Regions from separate parts of the Micromonospora sp. URMC 105 genome, predicted to be linked through region 2. Evidence: predicted binding sites of a transcription regulator. Region 2 holds the regulator's gene; each other region holds the start of a gene.
The links. Region 2 encodes HrcA, which represses chaperone genes, less so after heat shock. Its sites were predicted from a motif close to GGTTNGCACNCTCNNNNNGAGNGTGCNAACC; they were not measured.
Positions count from the first base shown of each region.

Region 1: the regulator HrcA is predicted to act here: its motif matches at 6,213-6,243, upstream of groES (co-chaperone GroES).
Region 3: the regulator HrcA is predicted to act here: its motif matches at 7,247-7,277, upstream of groL (chaperonin GroEL).

Region 1 is NZ_JBPQTL010000051.1:11,835-22,068, forward strand. Features, by position in the region: gene ACSNN7_RS17585 (DUF5319 domain-containing protein) at 48-458, shown strand; gene ACSNN7_RS17590 (response regulator transcription factor) at 483-1,310, opposite strand; gene ACSNN7_RS17595 (WhiB family transcriptional regulator) at 1,565-1,948, shown strand; gene ACSNN7_RS17600 (molybdopterin-dependent oxidoreductase) at 2,158-3,762, opposite strand; gene groL (chaperonin GroEL) at 4,046-5,692, opposite strand; gene groES (co-chaperone GroES) at 5,763-6,077, opposite strand; gene ACSNN7_RS17615 (THUMP-like domain-containing protein) at 6,444-7,631, shown strand; gene ybaK (Cys-tRNA(Pro) deacylase) at 7,660-8,139, shown strand; gene ACSNN7_RS17625 (sugar ABC transporter substrate-binding protein) at 8,375-9,472, shown strand; gene ACSNN7_RS17630 (ATP-binding cassette domain-containing protein) at 9,505-10,234, shown strand, end outside.
Region 2 is NZ_JBPQTL010000086.1:7,311-17,544, reverse strand. Features, by position in the region: gene ACSNN7_RS22740 (histidine triad nucleotide-binding protein) at 1-197, opposite strand, end outside; gene ACSNN7_RS22735 (SDR family NAD(P)-dependent oxidoreductase) at 244-1,005, shown strand; gene ppk2 (polyphosphate kinase 2) at 1,080-1,991, shown strand; gene ACSNN7_RS22725 (16S rRNA (uracil(1498)-N(3))-methyltransferase) at 2,001-2,735, opposite strand; gene dnaJ (molecular chaperone DnaJ) at 2,737-3,882, opposite strand; gene hrcA (heat-inducible transcriptional repressor HrcA) at 3,959-4,981, opposite strand; gene ACSNN7_RS22710 (DUF4870 domain-containing protein) at 5,216-5,845, shown strand; gene hemW (radical SAM family heme chaperone HemW) at 5,889-7,112, opposite strand; gene ACSNN7_RS22700 (enoyl-CoA hydratase-related protein) at 7,132-7,941, shown strand; gene ACSNN7_RS22695 (hypothetical protein) at 8,048-8,911, shown strand; gene ACSNN7_RS22690 (MOSC domain-containing protein) at 8,930-9,574, opposite strand; gene ACSNN7_RS22685 (carbohydrate ABC transporter permease) at 9,652-10,234, opposite strand, start outside.
Region 3 is NZ_JBPQTL010000118.1:2,814-13,047, forward strand. Features, by position in the region: gene ACSNN7_RS25895 (glycerol-3-phosphate dehydrogenase/oxidase) at 1-1,376, opposite strand, end outside; gene ACSNN7_RS25900 (S8 family serine peptidase) at 1,547-4,033, shown strand; gene ACSNN7_RS25905 (GNAT family N-acetyltransferase) at 4,081-5,001, shown strand; gene ACSNN7_RS25910 (hypothetical protein) at 5,124-5,366, shown strand; gene groL (chaperonin GroEL) at 5,428-7,050, opposite strand; gene ACSNN7_RS25920 (hypothetical protein) at 7,325-8,458, opposite strand; gene ACSNN7_RS25925 (cold-shock protein) at 8,565-8,768, opposite strand; gene ACSNN7_RS25930 (N-acetyltransferase family protein) at 8,992-9,513, shown strand; gene paaN (phenylacetic acid degradation protein PaaN) at 9,557-10,234, opposite strand, start outside.

The sequences.
Region 1 (10,234 bases), on a different contig from region 2:
CTCCCCGGGGGGACGCGTCCGGCGGGCGTTGGGACTACGGTGAGGGGGTGCACGACGAGCCCATCGACCCGTTCAACGGCGACCCGGCCGATCCGGCTGCTGGCCTGCACGATCCGCGTGAGGACGACCCGCTCGACCCGCTGACCGAGGTCGAGCGCCAGGACGTCCTGGAGGACCTGGCCGACCTGGAGATCTACCAGGCCCTGCTGGCGCCGATCGGGGTGCGCGGGCTGGTGATCGAGTGCGAGGACTGCCGGGAGCCGCACTACTTCGACTGGGACCTGCTCCGGGGCAACCTGCGCCACCTGCTCAGCTCCGGCCGCCCCCGGGTGCACGAGCCCGCCTACGACCCCGACCCGGACCACTACGTCACCTGGGACTACGCGCGCGGCTACGCCGACGGGGTGCACGACACCCTGACCGAGGCCGCCGAGGAGGAGTCCCCCTCCGAGGACTGAGCCCGGCCGGGAGCGGCAGCCGGCTCAGGCGACCAGGCCGGCGCGGAAGCCGGCGGCCACCGCGTGCGCGCGGTCCCGGGCGCCGAGCTTGCGGAACAGCCGGCGGGCGTGCGTCTTGACGGTGTCCTCCGAGACGAACAGCTCCCGCCCGATCTCGGCGTTGCTCTTCCCCTCGGCCATCCCGAGCAGCACCTGCAGTTCCCGCTCGGTCAGCCCGACCGCGCTGCGCCCGCCCCGGGCGCCGGGCGCACCGCGCCGCCCCGGCTGCGCGGGTGCCTCCGGCTCGGCGGCGTCCGCCTCGGCCTCGTCGTCGCCGCGCTGCACCGGCACCACCGACGGGGGCCCGCCGGGCGGCCCCTCGGCCGGTCCGGCGGACCAGGCCGGGCCCGACGTGCCCGGGGTACGCCCGGGCGAGGGCCGGGGCGGCGCGCCGACCGCGGCGGTGTCCCGGGCCGGGTCGCTGACCCGGTGCCGGGACGCCCGGCCGGGAGCGGAGAGCAGCAGCAGTGCCTTGGCCACCGCGCTGGTCAGATCGTGGTCGGTGCCCTGGATCAACCCCCGGGCGCCGGCGTTGATCGTCGCCGCGGCGGCCTCGGACTCCTCGGCGCCGAGCAGCAGCACGGCCGCCTGCGGCGCGCGGGCCAGCACCCGCCGGACGAAGCCGGCGCTGTCGGGCCGGGTGAGGGCGGTGTCGGCGAGCACGACGTCGACCGGGCGCTCGGCGAGCCGCAGCATCACCTCGGGATCGGAGACGGCGGTGCGCACGACCGCGGCCAGGCCGAGCCGGGCCGCCGCCGAGGTCAACTGCTGCGCGGCGAGTGGTGTCCGGACGCAGACGAGAACGGTACGCACGGTGGTCTCCTCTCCGCAGAGAGCAGACCATGGCGGGCTGGGCCGGGGTGGGGGTTCCCCGCAATCCTCCTAACTTTTCCGACATCTAGGGCATATGCCGCTTGTTGTCCGAGCTTTTCGATCACAGAAGTGTGAGTCGGGGAAAGGTCGGGTACCGAGACGCCAGGCCGGAAACGGTGCGCCTGCGCGGACCGCCGCCCGGACGCCGGATGCGAACGAGACCTCCGCGGTGCCGCGCGGGAGGAGGGGTGCTGATGTCGAACGTACGTAGACTGCCCGGACCCATCGTCGACCTGTGGGACTGGCAGCGGCTCGGTGCCTGCCGAGGGCGGGACAGCGCACAGTTCTTCCACCCGGACGGCGAGCGCGGCTCGTCCCGGCTGCGCCGTGAGTCCGGCGCCAAGGCCGTCTGCCGGGCCTGCCCGGTCCGGGCCGAGTGCGCCGCGCACGCGCTGTCCGTCCGGGAGCCGTACGGCGTCTGGGGCGGCTTCAGCGAGTCCGAGCGGCTGCGCCTGCTGGCGCTCGGCTGGGAGGACCTGGCCGACCGCCGGCAGACCCGGGTGGACATCGCCCGGCTGGAGGCCCGCCTGGGCCGCCCCCACAAGTCCGCCGTGCCGGACCAGCGCAAGATCGCCTGACCCCGGCTCAAAGACCCCGACCGACGCCGCGCTCCCGCCGGAGCGCGGCGTCGGCCCGTCCCGGGCCGGGTCGCGCCGCCCTGTCCGGGGTCGGCCGCCAGGGTCGTCGCGCCCCATTTGCGGTGGGTCGGGGTGTCGCCGCCGTGGGACACCCCGACCCACCGCAAGCCGGGGTACGGGTACGGGACCACCTGGGGTGACCGCCCGGGTCAGCGGACGGTGACCCGCACCGTGTGCCAGCCGGTCGCGCCGTCCGGCTCCACCGGCTGCGCCAGCCCGGTCTGCGTCTCGCCCGTGGCGTCGGTCGCCCGCACCTGGAGGGTGTGCTCGCCCGGGGTGGCGTCCCAGCGCCAGGACCACTGCACCCAGGTGTCCACCGACACCGTCGGGGCGAGCGTCGCCTCCCGCCACGGGCCGCCGTCGACGCGTACCTCCACCCGGCTGATCCCCCGGCGCTGGGCCCAGGCCACCCCGGCCACCATCACCGGGCCGGCGGTGAGCCGGTTACGCGGGCGGGGCGTGTCGATGCGGGACTGCGTCTTCACCGGCCCCTGCGCCGACCAGCCCCGCGGCACCCAGTACGCGTCGAAGTCGGCGAAGCTGGTCAGCTCCAGCTCGGTCACCCACTTGCAGGCCGAGACGTAGCCGTACAGGCCCGGCACCACCATCCGGACCGGGAAGCCGTGCTCCACCGGCAGCGGCTCGCCGTTCATCCCGACCGCCAGCAGCGCGTCCCGCCCGTCGCGCAGCACCGCCGTCGGGGTGCCGCAGGTCCAGCCGTCGACCGAGCGGCCCACCACCTGGTCCGCACCCTCCTCCGGGTCCGCCTCGTCGAGCAGCTCCCGGATGGGTACGCCGAGCCAGCGGGCGTTGCCGATCAGGTCCCCGCCCACCTCGTTGGAGACGCAGGCCAGGGTCACGTACCGCTCCACCAGCGGCCGGGCGAGCAGGTCGGCGTAGCTCAGCTCGATCGGGTTGCGCACCCGCCCGTGGATGCGCAGCCGCCACGTCTCCGGATCCACCTGCGGCACCACCAGCGCGGTGTCGATCCGGTAGAACCCGCTGGTCGGGGTGACGTAGGAGGCGAGCTGCGCCAGCGGCAGATCGGCGCCGGCCGGTACCGCAGGCGCCGCCGCCGACGGGGCGGGCAGCGTGACGGCCTTGCGGGCCGCGGACACGCCACGGCGGCCGGCGAGCCAGTGCCCGCCCAGCCCGGCCACCGCCGCCGCACCGGCCAGCGCACCCACCCCGCCCAGGAACCGGCGCCGCGACTCCGGGTCGCTGCTCTCCAACGGCTCCCACCCGGCCGGCGGACCAGTCACCCCAGCCGAGCCGCCACCCACCGCGCCCGCGCCGACCGACCCGGAACTGCCGTCGTGCGGTTCGGCCGGCGAATGGCCGGCAGTGCCGACCGAGGCAGGGCCGGCGGTCTCCGCGCCGTGTGGCGCAGCGTCGACGGTCTCCGGGCCGGCCGGCGTAGGACCGGCGTGCTGTTGGCCGGGCAGGGGCGTCGGCGGGGTCCAGGGCCACGGATCGACCTGCAACGGGCCGGCCAGGAAGGCCCAGAGCACCAGCCCGCCCAGCCCCGCGCCGACCAGCGAGGGCAGCGCGTCGGCGGCGTCCGCGCCGGCCCGGGTCAGGGCGGCGGCCACGCCGAGGGCGGCGAAGGCCGCGATGCCGGTCAGGCCGATCCAGAGCCGGCGGACCGACCACAGCCCGAGCAACGCGGCGAACGCCGCGAGCAGCAGCGCCGTCCCGACCAGCAGGGCGATCTTGTCGTACGTGCCGAACAGGTCGATCGCGAACTGCGTCAACGGCTCGGGTGCGACGTCCACGACCAGCCCACCGACCGCGATCAGCGGGGCGGACCGGGAGCCGGTGAGGACCGCGACCGGCTCGGCGGCACCGATGGCCACGGCGGCGGCCGTGATCCCGGCGAGCGCGGCGAGGCCGCGGGGCGTGCTGCTCATCGGCCCAGTGTTGTCGGTCGACCCGGCCGACCGCCAACCGTGTCAGCGTTCCGTAATCCGCCCCCTGGGACGCGTCAGGGCGCACCGTCGGGGAGACGGTGCGCCCTGATTCGGCGTACGCCGTGGGTCAGAAACCCGGGCCGTGCTGGTGGCCGTGACCGTGGCCGTGGCCGTGCCCACCGGCGGCGGCCGGCTCGGCCTTCTCCGGCTTCTCCACCACGAGGCTCTCGGTGGTGAGCAGCAGGCCGGCGATCGACGCGGCGTTGGTGACCGCGTTGCGGGTCACCTTCACCGGGTCGATGATGCCGGACTTCACCAGGTCGACGTACTCGCCGGTGGCGGCGTCGAGGCCGTTGCCCCACTCCTTGCCGGCGACCTTCTGCACCACGACGTAGCCGTCGTGGCCGGCGTTCTGGGCGATCCAGCGCAGCGGCTCGACCAGCGCCTTGCGGACGATCGACACACCGGTCTTCTCGTCGCCGGTGAGGCCCAGGTCGTCGGCGAGCACCGGCAGGATCTGCGCCAGCGCGGCGCCACCACCGGGCACCGTGCCCTCCTCGACGGCGGCCTTGGTCGCGGCGATGGCGTCCTCGATGCGGTGCTTGCGCTCCTTCATCTCGACCTCGGTCGCCGCGCCCACCTTGATGACCGCGATGCCACCGGAGAGCTTCGCCAGCCGCTCGGCCAGCTTCTCCCGGTCCCACTCGGAGTCCGAGGCCTCGATCTCCTTGCGGATCTGCGCGACCCGGTCGGCGACCTCGGAGGACTGCCCGCCACCGTCGACGACGGTGGTGTTCTCCTTGTCGACCACGACGCGCCGGGCGGTGCCGAGCACCTCCAGGCCGACCTGGTCGAGCTTGTAGCCCAGCTCCGGGGCGACCAGCTCGGCGCCGGTCAGGATCGCCATGTCCTGGAGCATCGCCTTGCGGCGGTCGCCGAAGCCGGGGGCCTTCACCGCGCAGACCTTGAGGGTCTTGCGGATCGAGTTGACCACCAGGGTCGACAGCGCCTGGCCCTCGACGTCCTCCGCGATGATCAGCAGCGGCTTGTTGTTCTGGAGGACCTTCTCCAGCAGCGGCAGCAGCTCCTCGATCGCCGAGATCTTCTGCGTGGTGATGAGGATGTACGGGTCCTCCAGGACCGACTCCTGCGACTCCGCGTCGGTGACGAAGTTCGGGGAGATGAAGCCCTTGTCGAACTGCAGGCCCTCGGTCACCTCGAGCTCGGTGGTGAGCGCGGAGCCCTCCTCGACGGTGATCACACCGTCGCGGCCGACCTTCTCCATCGCCTCGGCGATCAGCTCGCCGATGGTGGCGTCCTGCGCGGAGATCGTCGCGACGTGCGCGACCGACTCCTTGCTGGAGACCTCGACGGCCCGGTCGAGCAGCGCCTCGGAGACCTTGGCGGCCGCCGCGTCGATGCCCCGCTTGAGACCGGACGGGTTGGCCCCGGCGGTCACGTTGCGCAGGCCCTCACGGACCATGGCCTGGGCCAGCACGGTCGCGGTGGTGGTCCCGTCGCCGGCGACGTCGTTGGTCTTGGTCGCCACCTCCTTGACCAGCTGCGCGCCGAGGTTCTCGTACGGGTTGGTGAGCTCGATCTCCTTGGCGATGGTCACGCCATCGTTGGTGATCGTGGGCGCACCGAATTTCTTGTCCAGGACGACGTTGCGCCCGCGCGGGCCGAGGGTGACCTTGACCGCGTCCGCGAGGGCGTTGACACCGTGCTCGAGCAGGTGCCGGGCGTCGTCCGAGAAGCTCAGGATCTTCGCCATGAATGTCCCTTCGAAGCGCCGCTGCCCCGGCCCGGCGAGCCGGACCGGGGCAGCGACACTGATCGGTTGCTTACTTCTCGATGACCGCGAGGACGTCGCGGGCGGAGAGCACCAGGTACTCCTCGCCGGCGTACTTGACCTCGGTGCCGCCGTACTTCGAGTAGAGAACGGTGTCGCCGACCTTGACGTCGAGCGGCACGCGGTTGCCCTTGTCGTCGATCCGGCCCGGGCCGACAGCGAGGACGGTGCCCTCCTGCGGCTTCTCCTTGGCGGTGTCGGGGATCACGATGCCCGAGGCGGTGGTGGTCTCGGCCTCGTTCGCCTGGACCACGATGCGGTCCTCGAGCGGCTTGATCGCAACCTTGGTCGCGGTAGTCACGGGCATACCCTCCTGGGGTACTGGTTTCGTTGCCGGTCGACCGGGGCCGACCAGCGTCAATCTGCCACATGCCACCGGGCGGGGCCGTCGTCGCGGGTGCCGGTCCGCCTGGCGTTCAGCGCCCGCGCCGGATGGCCCGGGAGCTGGCACCCTCAGGGTGAGAGTGCTAATCGCAGGTTATTCCTCGGCTAGCACTCCGTCAAGGAGAGTGCCAGCGCGTCGCCGCCGAACGGCCATGGTCAACTCCGTTTGCGGCGTGTCGGGGCATGCCGGCGCCGGGACACCCCGACACGCCGCAAAGCCGGGCGACCGAGCTGGCCGGTGAGCCGGGGGCGCAGGGGTGGGCGCTGGTCGGGTCGGGAGAATGGGCGCGTGGACATCGACCAGCTCGCCGCGCTGCGTACCCCCGAGGGGTCGGCCGCGCTCGCGGCGGCGGCCGAGCTGGCCGGCGGCGACCCGCTGGCCTCGGCCGCCGCGCTGCGCTCCGCCGGGGTGCCGGCCGGGTTGGCCGCCGCCGCGCTGACCCAGGCCGAGCTGCGCCGCCGGGCGGTCGGCAAGTTCGGGCCGGAGGCCGCGGGCATGCTATTCACCCGGGCCGGGCTGGAGCAGGCCACCCGCCGGCCGGTCGCGGACCGGCGGGCCGCGCGGCTGCGCGCCGCCGGTGTGCGCACCCTCGCCGACCTCGGGTGCGGCCTCGGCGCCGACGCACTGGCCGCCGCCCGGGCCGGCATCCGGGTGTACGGGGTCGAGGCCGACCCGGTGACCGCCGCGATGGCCGCCGCGAACGCCGAGGCGGCCGGGCTGGCCGGGCAGTTCACGGTGGAGTGCGGCGACGCGACGGCGTTCGACGTGACCCGGGTCGACGGGGTGTTCTGCGACCCGGCACGACGCCGGGCGGGCACCGGCCGGCGGATCTTCGACCCGAACTCCTACTCCCCGCCCTGGGACTTCGTCACCAGTCTGGCCGAGCGGGTGCCGTACACGGTGGTGAAGGTGGCCCCCGGCATCGACCACGCGCTGATCCCGGCCGGGGCCGAGGCGGAGTGGGTGAGCGCGGACGGCGACCTGGTCGAGGCGGCGCTCTGGTGCGGGCGGCTGGCCGAGGTGCCCCGCCGGGCCACCGTGCTGCGCGGCGACGTCGCGCACCGGCTCACCGGATCGGGCGCGGCGGAGGCGGCGGTCGGCCCGACCCGCCGCTTCCTGTACGACCCGGACCCGGCGGTGGTCCGCGCGCATCTGGTCGCCGAACTGGCCGACGCGCTCGGCGCCACGATCGCCGACCCGAGCATCGCCTACCTGTACGCGGACACCCCGGCCGCCACCCCGTTCGCCCGCTGCCTGGAGGTCACCGACGTGCTGCCGTTCTCCCTCAAGCGGCTGCGCGCGCTGCTGCGGGAGCGCCGGGTGGGCCGGGTCGAGATCCTCAAGCGCGGCTCGGCGCTGGAGCCGGAGAAGCTGCGCCGCGACCTGAGGCTGGCCGGCGACGCGGCGGCGAGCCTGGTGCTCACCCGGGTCGCGGCGGCGCCGACGGTGCTCCTCTGCCGGCCCGTGGCGAACTGACGCCGTCCGCCGGGTTAGCGTGACCGGCATGGCGGGACAGGGCACTCCGGCAACGGCGCTGCTGACGAAGCGGAAGATCCGGCACAGCACCCACCCGTACGAGGTCTCCCCCGACGCGCCGAACTACGGCGCCCTGGTCGCCGAGGCGCTCGGGGTGCCGCCCGAGCGGGTGTTCAAGTCGCTGGTCACCGAGGTGGACGGGGCGCTGACGGTGGCCGTCGTCCCGGTCACCGGCGAACTGGACCTCAAGGCGCTCGCCGCGGCCGTCGGCGGCAAACGCGCGACGCTGGCCGACCGGGCGGCCGCCGAGCGGGCCACCGGTTACGTCCGGGGCGGCATCAGCCCGCTCGGCCAGCGCAAGCGGCTGCCCACGGTGCTGGACTCCTCGGCGCTGGCGTACGACACCGTCTACGTCTCGGCCGGCCGTCGTGGCCTCCAGCTCCAACTGGCCCCGGCCGATCTGGTCGCGCTGACCGACGCCGGCACCGCTCCCCTCGCCGCGCACTGATCAGTTTCAGCCGACCCGGCGCGGCCGCGGGAAACAGTTCCGTGCCGCCGGAGCGAGCGGTCCGCGAAGCGGATCCGAGCGGAGGTCGATTTCCCCATTTTCCCGCGTTACGGGATCGTTACGGCCGTCCGACACACTCGTGAGCTCGGCAGTCTTGCGCCGCCGACAGGCTGGCAATACGTTGCCGCTCACAACAAACCAGCGGTCATCCCCCACCCCGAAAGGACCCGTGCAGATGCGCAAGGGCCTCCTCGCACTCACCGTCGCCGGCCTGCTGGTCGGCAACGGCGTGACCGGCTGCGGCGACCAGCTCACCAACGACAGCGCGGCCGGTGGCGCCAGGAAGCCGAAGATCGGCGTGATCCTGCCCGACAGCAGGACCTCCGCCCGGTGGGAGGGCGCGGACCGCAGATTCCTCAAGGAGGCGTTCGACGCCGCGGGAATCGACTCCGACATCCAGAACGCGCAGGGCGACAAGAGCCAGTTCTCCAACATCGCGGAACAGATGATCACCAGTGGCGCCACCGTTCTGATGATCGTCAATCTCGATTCCGGCACCGGCAAGGCGGTGCTGGAGAAGGCACGCTCGCAGGGCATCGCCACCATCGACTACGACCGGCTCACCCTCGGCGGCTCCGCGGAGTACTACGTCAGCTTCGACAACGAGGCGGTGGGCAAGCTCCAGGGCCAGGGCCTGGCCAAGTGCCTGGAGGAGAAGGGCGCCCGGAAGCCGGTCGTCGCCTTCCTCAACGGCTCACCCACCGACAACAACGCCACCCTGTTCAAGAGCGGCGCAGACTCGGTCCTCAAGCCCCGCTTCGACGCCGGCGACTTCGACAAGGGCCCCGACCAGTGGGTGCCGGACTGGAACAACCCCCAGGCCGGAGTCATCTTCGAGCAGATGCTCACCCAGACCGAGGGCCGGATCGACGGCGTCCTCGCGGCCAACGACGGCCTCGGCAACGCGGCCATCTCGGTGCTGAAGAAGAACAAGCTCAACGGCAGGATCCCGGTGACCGGCCAGGACGCCACCGCCCAGGGCCTGCGCAACATCCTCGCCGGCGACCAGTGCATGACCGTCTACAAGGCGATCAAGGAAGAGGCGAAGGCCGCCTCCGACCTGGCCATCGCGCTCGCCAACGGGGAACGCAAGGAGACCGGCCAGACCGTTCGGGACCCGGAGACCGGCCGGGCCGTGGACGCCATCCTGCTCACCCCCAAGGCCATCTACGCCGACGACGTCAAGGACGTGATCGCCGACGGCTTCGTCACCAAGGACGAGGTCTGCTCCGGGGGATACGCCAAGCTCTGCGCCGCCGCCGGCGTCAACTGACGGCATCCTGCCGACGCGCAAAGGAGAACCCCGTGTCCGCGACCCCCCTGCTGGAAGTGAGCGGGATCGACAAGAGCTTCGGTCCCGTGCAGGTCCTGCGCGACGTCGCCCTCTCCGTGTACCCGGGCGAGGTGACCGCACTGGTCGGCGACAACGGCGCCGGGAAGTCGACCCTGGTCAAGTGCATCAGCGGCATCCACCCGACGGACGCCGGCGAGTTCCTCTTCGAGGGCCGTCCGGTCACCATCAGCAGCCCCCGGGACGCCGCCGCGCTCGGCATCGACGTCGTCTACCAGGACCTCGCCCTCTGCGACAACCTCGACATCGTGCAGAACATGTTCCTGGGGCGCGAGAAGCGCCGCGGGATCGCGCTCGACGAACCCACGATGGAGCAGATGGCCAGCGAGACGCTCGCCGGGCTGGGCGTACGCAACCTCAAGTCGCTGCGCCAGCACGTCTCCAGCCTCTCCGGCGGGCAGCGGCAGACCGTCGCCATCGCCAAGGCCGTGCTCTGGAACAGCCGGCTGGTCATCCTCGACGAGCCGACCGCCGCGCTCGGCCTCGCGCAGACCACCCAGGTTCTCGAGATAGTCCGCCGGCTGGCGGACAACGGCCTGGCCGTGGTGCTCATCTCGCACAACATGAACGACGTCTTCGCCATCTCCGACCGGATCGCCGCGCTCTACCTCGGCCAGATGGTCGCCCAGGTGAAGACCACCGACATCACCCACTCGCAGGTCGTCGAGCTGATCACCACCGGCC
Region 2 (10,234 bases):
AGCAGCTCACCGGCGAGCGCCGGGTCGCCCTGGCCGAGCATCGCCACGTCGGCGTAGTGCTCCTTCGGAATGATCAGCACGTGCACCGGCGCCTTCGGGCCGATGTCGCGGAAGGCGAGGGTGGTGTCGGTCTCCCGGACGATGGTGGCCGGGATCTCCCCGGCGACGATGCGGCAGAACAGGCAGTCGGATCCCATCGGGGCATGGTAAGGCGTGCCGCGCGGCTCGGGCATGATGTCCGGCGTGACTGGACGGGCGGTACTGGTGACGGGGGCCTCGCGCGGCATCGGCCGGGCGGTGGCGCGGGCGTTCGCGGCGGGCGGGGCCCGGGTGGCGATCCACCACCGCGACTCGGCCGGGCCGGCCGAGGCGGTCCGCGCCGAACTCCCCGGCGACGGCCACGTGGTCCTCCGCGCGGACCTCACCGACCCGGCGGCGGTACGGGCGATGGTGGACGAGGCCGCCGCCCGGCTCGGCGGGCTCGACGTGCTGGTCAACAACGCCGGCGTGTACGGCGAGCGGGACGCCCCGCACCCGGTCTTCGGCGCCTCGTACGAGCAGTGGCAGCGGCAGTGGCGGTCGGTGCTGGAGACCAACCTGACCGGGGCCGCCAACGTCACCTGGTGCGCCGCCCAGCACATGCGCGAGCGCGGTGGCCGGGTGGTGAACGTCTCCTCGCGGGGCGCGTTCCGGGGCGAGCCGGAGCAGCCCGCCTACGGCGCCAGCAAGGCCGGGCTGAACGCGCTGGGGCAGTCGCTCGCCGTCGCGCTCGCGCCGTACGGCATCGCGGTCGCCACGGTCGCGCCGGGATTCGTGGAGACCGACATGACCGCCGGGCACCTGACCGGCGAGCGGGGTGACGCGATCCGGGCGCAGAGCCCGTTCGGCCGGGTGGCCCGCCCCGAGGAGATCGCCGCCGCCGTGCACTGGCTGGCCAGCCCGGAGGCGCAGTGGGCCTCCGGCACCATCGTCGACCTCAACGGCGCGTCCTACCTGCGTACCTGACGCGGGCCGGATGTCACCGGACCGTCACCCGCCGGACGGCTTGCCCACCGCGCGGCGGGGTAATGGTCTGCGGCATGGCCGACACCGCGTTGCTGGACCTCTCCGCCGACTACCGGGTGGACGCCGGGCACGACGACGATCCGGTGCTGCTGCGCCCGGACGGCAGCCCGGTGGAGACCTGGCGTGAGGACTACCCGTACGACGAGCGGATGTCCCGCGAGGAGTACGACCACCACAAGCGACTGCTCCAGATCGAGCTGCTCAAGCTCCAGGACTGGGTGAAGGAGTCCGGCGAGCGGCTGGTGATCCTCTTCGAGGGCCGGGACGCGGCCGGCAAGGGCGGCACCATCAAGCGCTTCATGGAACACCTCAACCCGCGCGGCGCGCAGGTGGTCGCCCTGACCAAGCCCGACGAGCGGGAGGCCACCCAGTGGTACTTCCAGCGCTGGCTGGCGCACCTGCCGGCGGCCGGCGAGATCGTGCTCTTCGACCGGTCCTGGTACAACCGGGCCGGGGTGGAGCGGGTGATGGGCTTCTGCAGCCGCAAGGAGTACCTGGAGTTCCTGCGGCAGGCCCCCGAGCTGGAACGGATGCTGGTCCGCTCCGGCATCCGGCTGGTCAAGTTCTGGTTCTCGGTCTCCCGCAACGAGCAGCGCACCCGGTTCGTGGTCCGGCAGGTCGACCCGGTACGGCAGTGGAAGCTCTCGTCGATGGACCTCGCCTCGCTGGACCGGTGGGACGAGTACACCGAGGCCAAGGAGGCGATGTTCTTCTGGACCGACACCGCCGACGCGCCGTGGACGGTGGTGAAGAGCAACGACAAGAAGCGCGCCCGGCTGGCCGCGATGCGGCACGTGCTGCACCGCTTCGACTACGCGGGCAAGGACCCGGAGGTGGTCGGCACGCCCGACCCGCTGATCATCGGCTCGGCCGGGCTGGACCTGCGGCAGGAGGAGGAGCCGGTCCCGGTCTTCCCCCGCCCCTGACCGCCCCGGCTACCAGCGGCCGAGGCGGGTCGCCAGCACGCTCAGCGCGGCCACGCCGGCCGTGGAGGTGCGCAGCACCGACGGGCCGAGCCGGACCGGGCGGGCACCGGCGTCGGCGAAGGCGGTCAGCTCGGCCGGGGCGATGCCGCCCTCCGGGCCGACCACCAGCACGACCTCGCCGGTGTCGGGCAGCTCGGCGGTGGTCAGCCGATCGTCGGCCTCCTCGTGCAGCACGAAGGCGGCAGCCGCCCCGGCGATCCGCCGGGCCACGGTGGCGGTGGACTCGTCCGGGGCGCCGGCCACCACCGGCAGCCAGGGGCGGCGGGCCTGCTTGGCCGCCTCCCGGGCGGTGGCGACCCACTTGTCCCGGGCCCGTACGCCCCGGTCGCCGCGCCACTGGGTCACCGAGCGGGACGCCGCCCACGGCACGATCTCGTCGACCCCGACCTCGGTCATCGCCTGCACGGCCAGCTCGCCCCGGTCGCCCTTGGCGATGCCCTGCACCACCACGACCCGGGGCACGGCCGCGTCGGCGTACCCGCGGGAGGTGACCGTCACGTCGAGGGTGCCCCGGCCGACGGCGGCGACCACCGCGGTCGCCGTGCCGCCCCGCCCGTCGGCGAGCAGCAGTTCCTCGCCGACGCGCAGCCGCTGCACGGTGGCCGCGTGGTGGCCCTCCGGGCCGTCCAGCGTCATCGTGTCGCCGGTGGGCAGCGCCTCGACCAGGAACAGCGGCGCGGACACGTCAGGCGTGCCCGTTGAACGCGTCGCGCATCCGGGAGAAGAAGCCGCCCTGCTTGGTCAGCTCGGCGACCTCCTCGCCCCGGGTCTTGGCGAAGTCGCGCAGCATCTTCTCCTGGTCGGCGTCGAGCTTCGTCGGGGTACGCACGTCGAGGTGGACGTAGAGGTCACCCCGGCCGGTGCCGCGCAGGTGCGGTACGCCCCGCGCGCGCAGCCGCAGCGTGCTGCCCGGCTGGGTGCCGGCCTTGACGTCGACCGTCTCCTCGCTGTCCAGCGTCTTGATGGTCAGCCGGGTGCCGAGCGCGGCGGCGGTCATCGGGACGGTGACCCGGCAGTGCAGGTCGTCGCCCTTGCGGGAGTACACGTCGTGCGGCCGCTCGTGGATCTCCACGTAGAGGTCGCCGGCGGTGCCGCCACCCGGGCCCACCTCGCCCTGCTGGGCCAGCCGAATCCGCATGCCGTCCTCGACCCCGGCGGGGATCTTGACGGTCAGCGAGCGGCGGGTGCGGACCCGGCCGTCACCGGCGCAGGTGGGGCAGGGGTGCGGGATGGTGGTGCCGTAGCCCTGGCAGACGGTGCACGGGCGGGCGGAGACCACCTGGCCGAGGAAGGTGCGCTGCACCGACTGCACCTCGCCCCGGCCACCGCACGCCTCGCAGGTGGCCAGGTGGGTGCCGGCGGCGGTGCCGGCGCCGGAGCAGGTGGTGCAGAGCACGGCGGTGTCGACCGTGATCGGCGCCTCGACCCCGAACGCGGTCTCGTGCAGGTCCAGCTCCAGCCGGAGGATCGCGTCGGCGCCCGGCCGGGTGCGGGGTCGCGGCCCCCGGGCACCGCCCGCCGCGCCGCCGAAGAACGCGTCCATGATGTCCTGGAAGCCGACGAACGGACCGGTGCCGCCCGGACCACCCGGCCCGCCGGCGCCGCCGCCACCGGGGGCGAGCGGGTCGCCACCGAGGTCGACGATCTGCCGTTTCCGGTCGTCCGAGAGGACCTCGTACGCGGCGTTGATGTCCTTGAACTTCTCCTGTGCCTCCGGGTCCGGATTGACGTCCGGGTGGAACTGCCGCGCCAGCTTGCGGTAGGCGCGCTTGATCTCGTCGTCGGAGGCTTCCCGGCTCACGCCGAGAATGCCGTAGTAGTCCCTGGCCACTGCGTTCGGTGTCCTCATGTTCGTCTCGCGTTGCGCCGGTCGTCGGCCGGAGCCGGCCGCCGGCCCCTGCCTTGGGTCAGTTCTGGGCCAGCAGCTCGCCCACGTAGCGTGCCACGGCCCTCACCGTGGCGATGGTGCCGGGGTAGTCCATCCGGGTGGGCCCGAGCACGCCCAGGCCACCCACGATGGTCGCGCCCGGGCCGTACCCGGTGCTGACCACCGAGGCGGCCCGCAGGTTGTCGACCTCGTTCTCGTCGCCGATCAGCACCCGGGTGGTGCTCGGCTCGGTCTCGCCGATGAGCTTGAGCAGCACGACCTCCTCCTCGAGGGCTTCGAGGATCGGGCGCAGCGAGCCCTGGAAGTCGAGCAGGCCGCCCCGGGTCAGGTTGGCGGTGCCGGCCAGCGCGATGCGCTCCTCGTGCCGTTCCACCAGCGTCTCCAGCAGCACCGAGGAGAGCGTGGTCATCGCCCCGCGCAGGTGCGGCGCGGACTCGTCGACCAGCGCCTGCACCAGCGGCGGGGTCTCCGACAGCCGGCTGCCGACCAGCTTCTCGTTGACCAGCCGGCGCAGGTCGGTGACGTGGTCGGCGGGGACCGGCGCGGGCAGCTCCACCAGCCGCTGCTCGACCCGGCCGGTGTCGGCGATCATCACCAGCATCAGGCGGGTGGTGGAGATCGGCACCAGCTCCAGGTGGCGCACCGAGGAGCGGGCGAGCGACGGGTACTGCACCACGGCGACCTGCCGGGTGAGCTGGGCCAGCAGCCGGACGGTGCGGTGCACCACGTCGTCCAGGTCGACGGCGCCGACCAGGAAGCGCTCGATGGCCCGGCGCTCGGCCGGGCTCAGCGGCTTGACCCGGGACAGCCGGTCGACGAAGAGGCGGTAGCCGCGGTCGGTGGGCACCCGGCCGGCACTGGTGTGCGGCTGCCGGATGTAGCCCTCCTCCTCCAGCACGGCCATGTCGTTGCGCACCGTCGCCGGGGAGACCCCGAGCTGGTGCCGTTCGACCAGGGCCTTGCTGCCGACCGGCTCCTGCGTGGCGACGTAGTCCTCGACGATCGCGCGCAGCACGGCGAGCTTGCGGTCGTCGAGACCCATCTCCCCACCTCCTGACGCACGTCGGCCCGGAGCGACTGAGGCGCCCCGGGCGAGCGCACTGGCACTCGACTGTAGCGAGTGCCAGTCTACGTCGGCGGCCCCGCTGACGCGATGATCAGCGACGGACCACCGGTGCGCCCCGCCACCCGGACAGCGCGCCCGGGCCGATCATTCGGACATCGCAGGCGATGTCGCTCTGGTGGGAGCTTGCCGGCAGCCCCTACCGTGACGTGCATGACTGAACCGCCTCGCCCTTTCGGAGCGGGGGACCCCGGCGACCGCCCGGACCCGACCGCCCCCTCCGGCTCGTCGTACGAGCCGCCCACCGCACCACTGTCCGGGGCACCGGGGGCGGGCGGCTATCCCCCGCCCGGTGGCTATCCGCCGCCCACCGGTGACCAACCGGGCGGCTACCCGCCGCCGGGCGGCTACTCCGCACCGGGCGTCGGCTATCCGACCGCCGGCGCGTACGGCGCTCCCGCCGGCGGCTACGGCGCCCCGGGCGGCGGCTACGCCACCAACGACGACAAGACCTGGTCGCTGATCGCGCACTTCGGCGGCCCGGTCGGCGTGATCGTCGGCGGCAGCCTGCTCGGCTGGGTGGCGCCGCTGATCGCGCTCTCCGCCAAGGGTCAGCAGTCCCCGACCGTGCAGGCGCACGCCACGTCCGCGCTGAACTTCCAGGCCACCTGGGCGATCGCGAACGTGATCGGCTTCGTGCTGGCCATCGTGACCTGCGGGGTGCTCTTCTTCATCCCGATGCTGACCGCCCTGGTGCCGATCATCTTCGGCATCATCGGCGGCGTGAAGGCCACCGAGGGTGTCGTCTACCGCTACCCGATGAGCTACGCCTTCAAGAAGTGACCGCTCCCGGCCGGCCCACCCGGGCCGGCCGGGTCGCGCCGGGTCAGGGCAGCAGGTCGCGGACCACGGCGTCGGCCAGCAGCCGCCCGCGCAGGGTGAGCACCGCCCGCCCCGCCGCGTGCGCGGCCGGGTCCAGCAGGCCGTCGGCCAGCGCCCGCCCGGCCGCCACCCGGCCCGCGGGGTCGAGCGCCGCCAGCGGCAGGCCGGAGGCGAGCCGCAGCCGGAGCATCACGTCCTCCATGTGCGCCTCGCCCGCGGTCAGCACCTCCCGGGCCAAACCGGGCGACTCCCCCGCGGCCAGCCGCTTCGCGTACGCGGTGGGGTGCTTGACGTTCCACCAGCGCACCCCGCCGACGTGGCTGTGCGCCCCCGGGCCGAGGCCCCACCAGTCCGCGCCGGTCCAGTAGAGCAGGTTGTGCCGGCACCGGGCCGCCTCGGAGCGGGCCCAGTTGGAGACCTCGTACCAGGAGAAACCGGCCGCGCCGAGGGCGGCCTCCGCGGCCAGGTAGCGGTCCGCCGCCACGTCGTCCGACGGGTACGGCAGCTCGCCGCGCCGCATCCGGGCGGCCAGCCGGGTGCCGTCCTCCACGATCAGGGCGTACGCGCTGACGTGGTCCACCCCGGCGGCGACCACCTGGTCGAGGGAGGCGGCGAAGTCCTCCGCGCTCTCCCCCGGCGTGCCGTAGATCAGGTCCAGGTTGACGTGGTCGAACCCGGCGTCGCGCGCCTCCGCGGCGGCGGCGGTGGCCCGGCCGGCGCTGTGCTTGCGGTCGAGGATCGCCAGCACGCCCGGGGCGGCGGACTGCATGCCCAGCGAGATCCGGGTGTAGCCGGCCGCCCGCAGTGTCCGCAGCGACTCCGGCGTGACCGACTCGGGGTTGGCCTCGGTGGTCACCTCGGCGCCGGCGGCCAGGCCCCAGGTGCGGTCGATGCCCTCCAGGATGCGGGCCAGGTCGTCGGCGGGGAGCAGGGTCGGCGTGCCACCGCCGACGAACACCGTGTCCACCCGCGGCGGCGGGGTGTCACCGAGGACACGGGCGGCCAGCGCCAGCTCGGCCAGCACGGTGTCGGCGTACGACTCCCGGTCGGCGCCGCCGCCGAGTTCGGCCGCGGTGTAGGTGTTGAAGTCGCAGTAACCGCAGCGACTGGCGCAGAACGGCACGTGGACGTACACGCCGAAGCCGCGCGCGCCGACCGCGCTCAGGGCGGTGGCGGGCAGCGACCCGTCGACGGGGACGGTCTCGCCTTCTGGAAGGACGCCGGGCATGGCCACTAGTGTGCCCGGCATGACCTCTCCCGACCGCCTGGTGCGGGTCGCCACGGCCCGCGGGGTGACCACCCTCACCCTGGACAGCCCGCACAACCGCAACGCGCTCTCCACGCCCCTGATGACCGAGCTGCTGGCCGGGATCGCCGCGGCGGTCGCCGACGACGCCGTCCGGGTGATCGTGCTGGACCACACCGGTCCCGTCTTCTGCTCCGGCGCGGACCTGAAGGAGACGGCCGCCGCGTACGCCAGCGGCACGGTTCCGGCCGGGATGCTCGGCGACGTGCTGGCGGCGGTCTGGGAGTGCCCGAAGCCGGTGCTGGCGAAGGTGGCCGGGCCGGCCCGGGCCGGCGGGCTGGGCCTGATCGCGGCGGCCGACCTGGCGGTCTGCGCCGAGGAGGCGACGTTCGCCTTCACCGAGGTCCGGATCGGGGTGATCCCGGCGGTCATCTCGGCCACCGTGCTGCCCCGGCTGCACCCGCGCGCCGCGGCCGAGCTGTACCTGACCGGGGACACCTTCGACGGCCGGCGGGCCGCCGAGGTCGGCCTGGTGACCGCGGCCGTGCCGGCGGACGGGCTGGACGCGGCGGTCGAGCGGTACTGCGCCTCGCTGGTGCGGGGCGCGCCCGCGGCGCTGGCCGGGGCGAAGGGGCTGCTGCGCCGCCCGGCCGCCACCGACCTGCGCGCGGAGATCGCCGAGCTGGCCGCCCTCTCCACCGGCTACTTCCTCTCCGAGGAGGGCCGCGAGGGGGTGCTCGCCTTCCGCGAGAAGCGATTGGCTCGATGGGTGCCCGCTCCGGACGGTGGTCCGGCAGAGCCGGCGCGGTAGCACCGCCAAGGGGCGGTTCGCCGGTTTGCTCCGGGAAGGTGAACCGGTCGGCCGACCCGGCTCGCCTTTTCGGGCACGTACGCTGGGAACGACCCTGAAACAGGAGGTGCGGGTGCGAACTCGGGCAATTGTGGCAGTCGGTGTCGTGTTCGCGGTCGTCGCCCTACTCGGGGTCTGGGTCGTCTTCCGTCAGCTCGGCGGCCAGCTCCGCCTCCCCGTCGCCAGCCGTACCTGCACCGTCCAGGCCGACGGCACGGTGCTGCTGGACGCCGACCAGATGGCGAACGCGGCCACCATCGCGGCGATCGGCATCCAGCGGCAGATGCCCGAGCGGGCGGTGGTGGTCGCCCTGGCGACCGCGTACCAGGAGTCGGGCCTGCGCAACCTCGCCGGCGGCGACCGGGACTCGATCGGGCTGTTCCAGCAGCGCCCGAGCCAGGGCTGGGGCACCCCGCAGCAGATCCGCGACCAGCGGTACGCGGCGAACCGGTTCTACGCCGCGCTGAAGAAGGTGCGCGGCTGGGAGGAGATGCGGGTCACCGACGCGGCCCAGGCGGTGCAGCGGTCGGCCTTCCCGACGGCGTACCAGAAGTGGGCGGACGAGTCGGAGGTGCTCACCCGGGCCCTGCTCGGCGAGGCGACCGGCGCGGTGGCCTGCACGGTGAGCCGGACGCCGGTGATGCGGGGCGAGGCCGCCGCGGCGGCCCTGACCCGCGGCCTGACCCTGGACTGGGGACTGCCGGACACCGGCGCGGTGGCCGCGCTCACCGGCCTGACCGTGCCCGCGGCCGACCGCCGCGACGGCTGGCGGTACGCGCACTGGCTGGTGTCGCACGCGCCCGACCACGGGGTGAAGCGGGTCCGCTTCGCCGGGCTGGAGTGGACCGCGGAGGACGGCACCTGGACCAAGGTCACCGGCGGCCGTCCCGCCGAGGGTCAGGTGCTGGCGGAGGTCTTCGCCGACGCCTGACCCGGGCCACCGGCCGGGTCAGGGGCGGCTGCCCGCCACCCGGCGGCGCACCTTCTCCAGGATCGGCTCCGGCAGCTCCGCGGCGTCGAGCAGCCGGGGCAGCAGCTCCGGTTCGAGGTTCATCGCCCGGAACACCTCGCCGACGGTGACCCCGTGCGCGGGCCGGTCCACCACCTCGACCGGGTCGCCCGCGCCGACCTCGCCCTCGTGCAGCACCCGCAGGTACGCCCCGGGCGCCGCCCGCAGCGTGAACCGCTTGATCAGATCCGGTACGCCCCAGAAGCCGGCGAAGGTGGTGCAGGGGGTACGCGGCTTGGTCACCTGGAGCACGGCCGAGCCGATCGCCCACTGCTCGCCGATCACCGCCCCGGTCACGTCCACCGCCCAGGTGGTCAGGTTCTCGCCGAAGCCGCCGGGCCGGATGCCCCGCCCCAGTTCCTCGGCCCACCACTGGGCGTCCTCCTCGGCGTAGGCGTAGACCGCCTGGTCGGGGCCGCCGTGGTGGGCCCGTTCGCCGATGAAGTCCCCGGCGACACCGTCCGCGCGCAGCAGCACCGGGCCGTCGACCGGCCGCTTGTCGATGCCGCTGCGGCCGCTCGCGTCGCCCGCCCATTCCGCCTCGGTCACCACGCCGAGGTTCACCGCCGCCACCCTGCCCGTCATGGCGCAGAGCCTAGCCGTGGGCGCAGGATCCCGGACACCGCCGGAGGGCCACTCGGCGGCCCTCGGCTGCGCCTGACTCAGCCCTTGACGGCGCCGGCGACCAGGCCGGAGACCATCCGGCGCTGCACCAGCAGGAAGAACACGATCACCGGCAGGGTGAACAGCGTCGAGGCGGCCATCACCGACCCCCACGCGGTGTCGTCCCGGCCGAAGAAGAAGGTCATCGCCACCGGCAGGGTGTACCTGTCCTGGTCGTTGACGAAGGTCAGCGCAAAGATCAGCTCGTTCCAGGCGGTGATGAAGGAGAAGATGCTGGTCGCCACCAGGCCCGGCGCCACCAGCGGGAAGAGGATCCGGCGGAAGGTCTGGGCCCGGCTGGCCCCGTCGATCGCGGCGGCCTCCTCCAGTTCCTTGGGCACCGCCGCCACGAAGCCGCGCAGCATCCAGACCGCGAACGGCAGCGAGAACCCGAGGTAGGTCAGGATCAGGCTGGGCAGGGTGTTGTAGAGGCCGAGCCGCTGGATCATCAGGAACAGCGGGATGACCAGCGCCTCCAGCGGGATCATCTGCACCACCAGCAGCATGATCAGGAAGCTGGTCCGCAGCGTGAACCGGAACCGGGCCACCGCGGTCGCCGCGAGCAGCGCGACCAGCCCGCTG
Region 3 (10,234 bases), on a different contig from region 2:
ACCGGCACCCCGTGCCGGCGGGCCAGGTCGGCCCGGTCCCGCCACATGGCCGGGTACCCGTCGGCACCGAGCAGCGGCAGGTCGGCGGTGCGCGAGGGACGGCCGCCGCCGAGCCGGCGGACCGCCCGGTCGACCACGTCGGAGGCCATCACCCGGTACGTCGTGTACTTGCCGCCGGCCACCAGGAGCAGCCCCAGCATCGGCTCGAAGACGGCGTGCTCGCGGGAGAGCTTGGAGGTGGAGTCCGCCTCGCCGGCGAGCAGCGGGCGCAGCCCGGCGTAGACGCCCTCGATGTCCTCGGTGGACAGCGGCCGGTCGAGCACCGTGTTGACCTGGTCGAGCAGGTACTGGATGTCGCGGGCGGAGGCGGCCGGGTGAGACCGGTCCAGCCGCCAGTCGGTGTCGGTGGTGCCGATGATCCAGTGCCCGCCCCAGGGGATGACGAAGAGCACGCTGGTGGCCGTCCGCAGGATCAGCCCGGTCTCCCCGGTGATCGCCGAGCGGGGGACGACCAGGTGCACGCCCTTGGAGGCCCGCACCCGGATGCCGGGGCGCAGCCCGACGTCGTTGAGCATCCGCGACATGTCGTCGCTCCACACGCCGGTGGCGCCGATGACGGTCCGGGCGCGTACCTCGAACTCGGCGTCCGGGGAATCGGCGGCCGCCTCCAGGTCGCGGACCCGGACCCCGGTCACCTCGCGGGCCTGCCGGACCAGCCCGACCGCCCGGGCACTGTTCACCACGGTCGCGCCGAGGCTGGCCGCGGTGCGCGCCAGGGTCACCACCAGGCGGGCGTCGTCGACCTGGCCGTCGTAGTAGCGGATGGCACCGGCCAGCGAGTCGGCCCGCAGGCTGGGGAAGATCCGGCGGGCGCCCTCCCGGCTCAGGTGCCGGTGCAGCGGCATCCCCCGCCCGCCGCCGAAGACCCCGGCGAAGGCGTCGTACGCGGCCACCCCCGCGCCGTAGTAGGAGCGGCGGAACGCCCGGGCGGGCAGGTCCCGCAGGCCCCGGCCGGCGGGCAGCGGCACCAGGATCGGCACTGGCCGGACCAGGTGCGGGGCGAGCCGGGTGGCGAGCAGGCCGCGCTCGGTGAGCGCCTCGTGGACCAGGTGGAACTCCAGCTGCTCCAGGTAGCGCAGGCCGCCGTGGATCAGCTTGCTCGACCGGCTAGAGGTGCCGGCGGCGTAGTCACGGGCCTCGACCAGGGCCACCTTGAGCCCACGGGAGGCGGCGTCCAGCGCGGCGCCGGCCCCGGTCACGCCGCCGCCGATGACCAGCACGTCGAACTGCTCGGACTTCAGGCGGCGCAGGTCCGCGGCGCGGCGCTCCGGAGAGAGCTGACCGGCGGCGGATCGAGTCACGTTGGGGTCGCGCACAGGTCCACCGTAACCGCCCGGGGCCCCGGGCAGCAGGCCCCGCCCCCGGCCGGTGGCCAGGAGAGGCATTGATCACCCGCCGCGGGACGGCAAGATCGGGGCCGACGGATTCGGGCACGGCGGGACGGGACGGACGCCGGGGCGGGGGCCGGGCGTCGTACTGTTTCCGGATGCGGGCCGAGGCACCTCCGACCGGAAGCGACGGGACCGCCGGGTCCGCCAGCCCCTGGGCGGTGGTGGCGGCCGTGCTGGCGGGCGCCTGGACGGTGGCGATCACCGTGCTGCTCCAGGTCGCCGGTTGGTCCGTGGACCAGGTGCGGCTCGTCAGCGGGCTGGATCGGTGGCCCTGGGTCTGGCCGGCGGCCTGCCTCGCCACCGTCCTGCTGGTCGGTCTGCCGGCTCTGCTGCTGGCGCTGCTCCCCCGGTCCACCGCGCTCCGGACCACCGGCCGGGCCTGGCTGGCCGGGGCGCTCGCGCTCGGCGCGCTCGGCGCGCTGCGGGCGCTCCCGCCGGTACACCACGAGCTGTACCTGGCCGCGCTGGCCGGCACCGCCGCCGTGCTGACCCTGATCGCCCTCCGGCTGCGCGGCCGGGCCGTCCTGCCGGGCACCGACCGACCGGGCGGACCGGACGGACCGGAGGACGCGGTCGGTGCGCGGCCGGAGGCAGGCGGGCACGCCGGCCGCCGACGCGACCGTCGGCCGGACCCGGTGACGCTGCTCGCGGTGGCCGCCGGGCTGGCGCTGCTGCTCCCCTGGGCCTGGCTCGGGGCGCTCGGCGGGCCGCTGGAGACCGTGCTCGCCGCGCTGGCCGCGGCGGCGCTGGGCGCGCTGGCCGGGGTGCTGCTCGACGGGCGGTTCTGGTCCCCCTTCGGCGGCGGCGAGCCGCCCCGACCCGCCCGGCTGGTGCTGGCCGGCGGCCTGGCCGGCGGGGTGACCCTGCTGCTGCTGGCCGCCGGTACCGGGCACTCCGGCGCCCAACTGCCCGCGCTGCTCGGCGTGCCGCCGGTCGGCTTCACGCTGGCCGCCCTGTACGCGGCGAGCCGCCGGACCGGCAGCCGAGCCACCGGGCCGGTCGGCTGGCTGGTCGGCCTCGCGCTCTTCGGCCCGCTCGCCTTCGCCGACCCGGAGGAGGTCTCAGTCCTGCTCGCCACCAGCCGCGACGTGCCGTTCTGGGTGGCCGCCGCGGCGGTCGCCGGGCTGGCCGTCGCGGTCCTGCTCGCGGTCGGGTACGGCGTCCTGCTCGCCCGGCCCCGGGGGGTCACGCCGAGCCGGCGGGTGGCCGCGTCCGCCGCCGGGGTGCTGCTGGCCGCGGTCGCCCTGGTCCACGTGGTGCCGGGGCAGCCCGGGCTGCACGGTGAGCGGCTGCTGGTGGTGCTGCGCGAGCAGGCCGACCTCTCCGGCGTCCCGGCCGGCGCGCCGGGCCGGGCGGGGCGGGACGCGCGGGCCGCCGAGGTGTACCGTCGGCTGACCGCCACCGCCGAGCGGACCCAGGGCGGTCTGCGCCGGGACCTGTCCCGGCTGGGCCTGAGCCCGACCCCCTACTACCTGGTCAACGCGATCGAGACCGACGGCGGACCGGCGGTCCGGGCCTGGCTGTCCGGCCGCCCCGAGGTGTCCCGCGTGCTGGTCAGCCAGCGGGTACGTCCGCTGCCCGCCCCGGCCCCGACCACCTCCGGCACCGCGTCGGCCCCCGCCGGCCCGGACTGGAACATCCGGATGCTCGGCGCCGACCGGGTCTGGTCGGAGCTGGGCGTGACCGGTTCCGGGGTGGTGGTCGGCAGCTCGGACTCGGGCGTCGACGGCCGCCACCCGGCCCTGGCCGACGGCTTCCGGGGTGGCGACGACTCCTGGTACGACCCGTGGGACGACACCCGCGTCCCGAACGACACCGGTGGGCACGGCACCCACACGGTGGGCAGCGCGGTGGGCCGCAACGGCGTCGGGGTGGCCCCGGGCGCGCGCTGGGTGGGCTGCGTCAACCTCGACCGCAATCTCGGCAACCCCGCGCACTACCTGGATTGTCTTCAGTTCATGCTGGCCCCGTTCCCGTCCGGCGGGGACCCGTTCACCGAGGGCCGGCCGGAGCGGGCCCCGGACGTGCTGACCAACTCGTGGGGCTGCCCGCCGGTCGAGGGCTGCGACACCCGGGTGCTGCGGCCGGCCGCCGACGCCCTGGCCGCCGCCGGGATCCTCGTGGTGGCCGCGGCCGGCAACACCGGCCCGTACTGCGGCTCCATCGCCGACCCGCCCGCGCCGTACCCGGACGTGCTGACCGTCGGCGCGGTGGACCGGAACCGCCGGGTGACCCTCTTCTCCAGCCGCGGGCCGGCCCCGGGCGGCGCGGCCAAGCCGGACGTGGTCGCCCCGGGCGCGGGCGTGCTGTCGGCCATGCCGGGCGGCGGCTACGCCACCCTGGACGGCACCTCGATGGCGACGCCGCAGGTGGCGGGCGTGGTGGCGCTGATGTGGTCGGCGAATCCGGCGCTCGTCGGCGACCTGGAGCGCACCCGCCGCATCCTGCGGGAGACGGCGAAGCCGGCGCAGGCCAGTTACCGCTCCCGGGCGCCCGGGGACGCCTGCGGCGGGGACGCGAACATCACCGGCGCCGGCCTCGTCGACGCGTACGCGGCGGTGCAGGCGGCCCGGAGGAGCTGAACGGGGCCTTGCGCCGACCCGTGGTGGTTGATCTAGGGTCGGCCACCATGGAGTTCACCCTCGCCGACCTGCCCGCCGACCGCCTCCCCGCCGTCGTCGCGCTCTGCGGCCGCGCGCTCGACCTGCCCGAGGACGCCGCCGAGGCGGAGTCCGTGGTGACCGCCCTCTGGCCCCGCGCGGCGGCGGACCGGACGGTGCTGGCGCTCGGCGCGTACGCGGGGGACGAGCTGATCGGGGTGCTGATCGGGTCGCTCTCGGCGGCGGAGGAGCGACTCGGGCACGTCGACCTGCTCGCGGTGGCGCCGCAGCGGCGTCGCCGGGGTGTCGGCCGGGCGCTGGTCGCCGAGGCGGAGCGGCGCCTCGCCGGTCTCGGCGCTACCGAGCTGCTGCTGGCCGGCAACCCGCCCTACTACGCCTGGCCGGGCGTCGACGTGCGGTACACCCCGGCGGTCTGCCTGGCGCTGGCGCTCGGCTACCGGCAGGACCGTACGGCGTGGAACATGACCGCCGACCTGTCGTACGACGGGTCGCCGGCGCTGCGCACGACGGAGCCGGCCGAGGCGCGGCTGGCTGCCCAGGGCGTGTCGGTACGCCGGGCGGAGCCGGCGGACCTGCCGGCGCTGGCCGCCTTCGCCCGGTCCACCTTCGGCGGCGCCTGGGACGGCGAGCTGGCCGGTTCGGTCGGCCGGGACGGCGCGGGCTGCCACCTCGCGGAGCGGGACGGGGAGATCCTCGGCTTCGCGGCCTGGGGATCGTCGCGGCCGAGCTGGTTCGGGCCGATGGGCACCGCGCCGGCGGCGGAGGGCTCGGGCATCGGCGGGGTGCTGCTGCGCCGCTGCCTGCGCGACCAGCACGCGGCCGGGATCGGTGCGGCGCAGATCGGCTGGGTCGGGCCGGTGCCGTTCTACTCGGGCAGCGCGGGTGCGCGGATCGAGCGGGTCTTCTTCCTGTATCGCCGGACGCTCTGACGGGCCCGGCCGGGAACCTGCACACATAGACAATCCGGCAAATAGGATATAGATCCTGATAATGCCATTCGCCCACATGGGTGATCGGCGGCCCCTACCGTTTCCGGTAGAGGAGGCGGCCGATGACCACGGACGACGAACAGACCGACGACGCGGTGCCCCGCACCTGGGCCCCGGTCGGCGACCCGCCCATCCAGGTGCCGTTCGACCGGCGGGACTTCGGCGACGCCGAGCAGCTCGCCGAGATGACCGGCGCGGACGAGCCGGAGGCCGACGAGCCGGTGACCGTGGTGGACGAGCCCGTCGCCGTACGACCGCCGTACGACCGGGCGCAGAAGCGGCGTAACCAGCGCAGCCTGCCCTGAGCAGACGGAAAGGGGCGGACCGCTCGCGCGGCCCGCCCCTTTCGGCGTTGTGGAGCTGGACTCAGAAGTCCATGTCCCCGCCACCCGGACCAGCCGGGGCGGCCGGGGTCTTCTCCGGCTTGTCCGCCACGACGGCCTCGGTGGTGAGGAAGAGCGCCGCGATCGACGAGGCGTTCTGCAGCGCCGAGCGGGTCACCTTGGCCGGGTCGATGATGCCCGCGGCCAGCAGGTCGACGTACTCGCCGTTGGCGGCGTTCAGGCCGTGACCCGCGTCGAGGTTACGGACCTTCTCCACCACGACGCCGCCCTCGAGGCCGGCGTTGACGGCGATCTGCCGCAGCGGGGCGTCCAGCGCGATCCGGACGATCTGCGCACCGGTCGCCTCGTCGCCGGTCAGGTCCAGCTTGTCGAAGGCGGTCTTGCCGGCCTGCACCAGCGCGACGCCACCACCCGGGACGATGCCCTCCTCGACGGCCGCCTTCGCGTTGCGAACGGCGTCCTCGATGCGGTGCTTGCGCTCCTTGAGCTCGACCTCGGTGGCCGCGCCGACCTTGATCACCGCAACCCCGCCGGCCAGCTTGGCCAGGCGCTCCTGCAGCTTCTCACGGTCGTAGTCGGAGTCGCTCTTGTCGATCTCGGCCCGGATCTGGTTGACCCGGCCCTGGATCTGCTCGGCGTCGCCGGCACCGTCGACGATGGTGGTCTCGTCCTTGGTCACCACGACCTTGCGGGCGCGGCCCAGCATGTCGACGCTGACGGCGTCGAGCTTGAGGCCGACCTCCTCGCTGATGACCTGGCCACCGGTGAGGATGGCGATGTCGGTCAGCATGGCCTTGCGGCGGTCACCGAAGCCCGGCGCCTTGACGGCGACCGACTTGAAGGTGCCCCGGACCTTGTTGACCACCAGGGTGGCCAGGGCCTCGCCCTCCAGGTCCTCGGCGATGATCAGCAGCGGCTTGCCGCCCTGCATGACCTTCTCCAGGATCGGGAGCAGGTCCTTCACCGACGAGATCTTGCTGTTGACGATCAGGATGTACGGGTCGTCGAAGACGGCCTCCATACGCTCCGGGTCGGTCATGAAGTAGGCCGAGATGTAGCCCTTGTCGAAGCGCATACCCTCGGTGAGCTCGAGCTCCAGGCCGAAGGTGTTGCTCTCCTCGACGGTGATGACGCCTTCCTTGCCGACCTTGTCCATCGCCTCGGCGATGATCTCGCCGACGGTGCTGTCACCGGCGGAGATGGAGGCGGTGGAGGCGATCTGCTCCTTGGTCTCGACGTCCTTGGCGAGCTTCGACAGCTCCTCCGAGACGCTGGCCACGGCAGCCTCGATGCCCCGCTTCAGGGCCATCGGGTTGGCGCCGGCGGCCACGTTGCGCAGGCCCTCGCGGACCAGGGCCTGGGCCAGGACGGTCGCCGTCGTCGTGCCGTCACCGGCGACGTCGTCGGTCTTCTTGGCGACCTCCTTGACCAGCTCGGCGCCGATCTTCTCGTAGGGGTCCTCGAGCTCGATCTCCTTGGCGATGCTCACACCATCGTTGGTGATGGTGGGGGCACCCCACTTCTTCTCGAGCACGACGTTGCGGCCCTTGGGGCCGAGCGTCACCTTCACGGCGTCGGCGAGCTGGTTCATGCCCCGCTCGAGGCCGCGGCGCGCCTCTTCGTCGAACGCGATCATCTTGGCCATACGGCGTTGTCCTCCTGGACACTCACGGGCCACCCGAGTGTTGTGCCCCGGATGGGCCGCCTGGTGTACGCACCTTGGGACGTCGCCACCTGGCGACGACGACGTCCTTCGGCCGGGCCGGATAGCCCGCGACGACCGGCCATGTGCCGCACAGCGTCTTGGAACGCCGCTGCGGCCGTGGCCCTACCGTCCCGACCATTGGCACTCACCATACGCGAGTGCCAATGACTTGTTTAGCACTCTCCCCTGCCGAGTGCAAGCACGCCCGGGCCGGTCAGCCGAGTTCCGCCGCCAGTCGCGCGGCGTTCACCGGGGCCTCGTAGGCCCGCTGCTCCGCGTACGTCACGATCAGCCCGACCAGCTGGACCAGGTAGACCGGGACGACCAGCGTGGCGGTCACCGCGACCACCACGACCGCACCCACCGCGGTGCCCGGCGCGGCGAACGGGTCGGTGCCCAGCGCCGCGGTGCCGATTAACTCCAGCACCGCGCCGAACAACGTGCCGGCGACGACCACCGCCACCACCAGCGCGACCCGGGCGGGCACCATGCCGAGCCGGCTGCGGAAGAGGCGGAAGGAGCGCCCGATCGGGTTCTGCCGCTCGAAAAGATAGACCGGACCGGCCAGGGCCAGCGCGAAGGCGAGGTAGACGCCGGGTATCACGCAGAAGCAGAACCCGAGCGTGACCAGCAGGCCGATCAGCAGGGTCCAGCCGTACAACCCGGGGGACCGGCGCAGGCCGTACCGCAGCGCGCCGCCCAGGTCGGCCGGCTCACCGGCCGCCTGACGGGTGACCACCCACGTGCCGGCCGCCCAGCCCACCGCCTGCACCAGGTACAGGAGCAGGGCGGCGACCAGCGTCACGCCGCCGAAGGTGAGGAAGTCGCCCAGGAAACCCGCCGGCAGCGAGCCGTCGGCCGGCAGCGGCTCCTCCTCCGGACCCAGCCCGAGGGTGGCGATCGAGAGGACGGCGGCGGGGAGGGCCTGGGTGAGCAGCATGATCGGCACCAGCGTGCGCCAGCCGCGGCGCAGCGCCCCGCCGCACCGGGCGAACCAGCCGCCGATGCCGGCACCCGGCGGGTTCACCAGCGGGTCGGCCGGGTCCCATCCGCCCTGGGCGGGCCATCCGTACGGCGGCGGGTACCCGGGGTAGGGCGGGAAGCCGGCGTACGGGCCGGCGCCGGGCGGCCACCCACCGGTGGGCGGGAAGACCCAGCCCGGGGGTTGAGCGGCGGCCGGATCCCCCGGCGAGGGCGCGCCGGGCTGGCCCGGTGCGGCCGGCTGGCTCGGTGCGGCCGGCTGGCTCGGTGCGGCCGGCTGGCCCGGTGCGGTCGGACCCCCGGGACCGGGCTCGGGCGAGCCCTCAGGACGGGACTCGGGCGGAACCGACGGGGACTGGTCGGACATGGGCGGCTCCTCAGCGACGGCTGGAACGGCTCATGATCTTCCCTGGCACCCGCCCACACCGCTGCCCCGCCCTCGGGCGGCGGCCCCGGCCGGACCGGGCGTCGGCTCAGGCGATGACGCGGACCCGCTCGGCCTGGGGGCCCTTCTGGCCCTGGGCGATCTCGAACTCCACCCGCTGCCCGTCGTCCAGCGCCTTGTAGCCGTCCATCTCGATGGCGGAGAAGTGGACGAAGACGTCCTGGCCGCCGTCGACGGCGATGAAGCCGTAGCCCTTCTCGGCGTTGAACCACTTCACGGTGCCCTGTGCCACGGTGCACTTCCTCACTCTGCGCGGCGTTCCACGACCCCGGAGGCCGGCGGACCGGCACCGGAGGACCACCGCTTCGGCGATCGGTGAACGCCGTTGAATCGGTGACCGAAATCGCACGCTACACGAGGCGTGACGGCGGCGCACGACCCTAAATCGGGCATATTCCGGCGCCCCGGCGACCGCCCCACCCATCGGCGGTGGTCGCTGCGGTATGCATGCGGACATGACACCTGCTCCGGCCCGGCCGCGCGCCACCGTCCGCCGGGTACGCCCCGAGGACGCCGCCCGGATGCGGGCCCTGCGGCTGGAGATGCTCGCGGACGCGCCGCTGGCGTTCCTGGAGACCGTCGCCCAGGCCGCCGCCCGCCCGCACGCCGACTACGCCGCCCGGATCGCGTACGTCTCCCGGGGCGACCACACCGCCCAGTTCGTCGCCGATCCCGGTGGCCGGCTGGTCGGCCACGCCGGCGGCACCGCCGCCCCGGACGAACCCGGCCTCACCGTCGTCTACGCCGTCTACGTCACCCCGGCCTGGCGGGGCAGCGGGCTGCTCGCCGACCTGATCGAGGGGGTCGCTGCCTGGTCGCGCGCCTGCGGTCGCCCCGAGCTGATGCTGGAGGTGGTGGTCGGCAACCACCGTGCCTACCGCGCCTACCGGCGGCTGGGCTTCACCGACACCGGGGTACGCGTGCCGCACCCCACCGTGCCCGCCCTGCGCGAACTCCAGATGCGCCGCCCCGCCTGACCCGTCCGGGAATCGGGCGGGGCGGCACACCCGGCTGAAGAACTCAGACGTGCCGACGGCTCTGCACGATGCGGAACCGGTTCGCCACGTACGCCCCGTCGGTCAGCGCGGCGTTGGCGGCCGGGTTGGCGCCGCTGCCGTGGAAGTCCGAGAAGGCGGCCGACTGGTTCACGAAGACCCCGCCGGTCAGGTTGCAGGACAGGTGCACGCCCACGTCGACCGCGGCGGCCTCGGCGGCGTCCAGGACCGTCTCGTCGGTGGAGTAGACGGCGGCGGTCAGCGCGCCCTTCTCCCCCACCGTCGCGCGCATGATCTCCAGGCTGTGCGCGGTGGAGTCGGTGGCGATGACGAAGGAGATCGGCCCGAACCACTCACGGCCGTAGGTCGCGGTGTCGTCGGCGGCCAGCTTCACGATGGCCGGCGTCCGCACCACCGCGTCGGGCAGCGCCGGGTGCTCGACGGTACGGGACTCCAGCACCGGCTCGCCGACCTTGGTCACCTCGTCGAGCCGCTCCAGCACCCCGTCGTTGACGATGGCGCCGGTCAGCTCGACCCCGCGCGCCGGGTCGGCGGTGAGCTTGCCGACCGCGCCGGCGATCCCGGCGGCCACCTCGTCGAAGCTCTTGTGCCCCTGGTCGGTCTCGATGCCGCCGGAGGGGATGAGGATGTTCTGCGAGGTGGTGCACATCTGGCCGCTGTACAGGGTCAGCGTGAAGCCCAG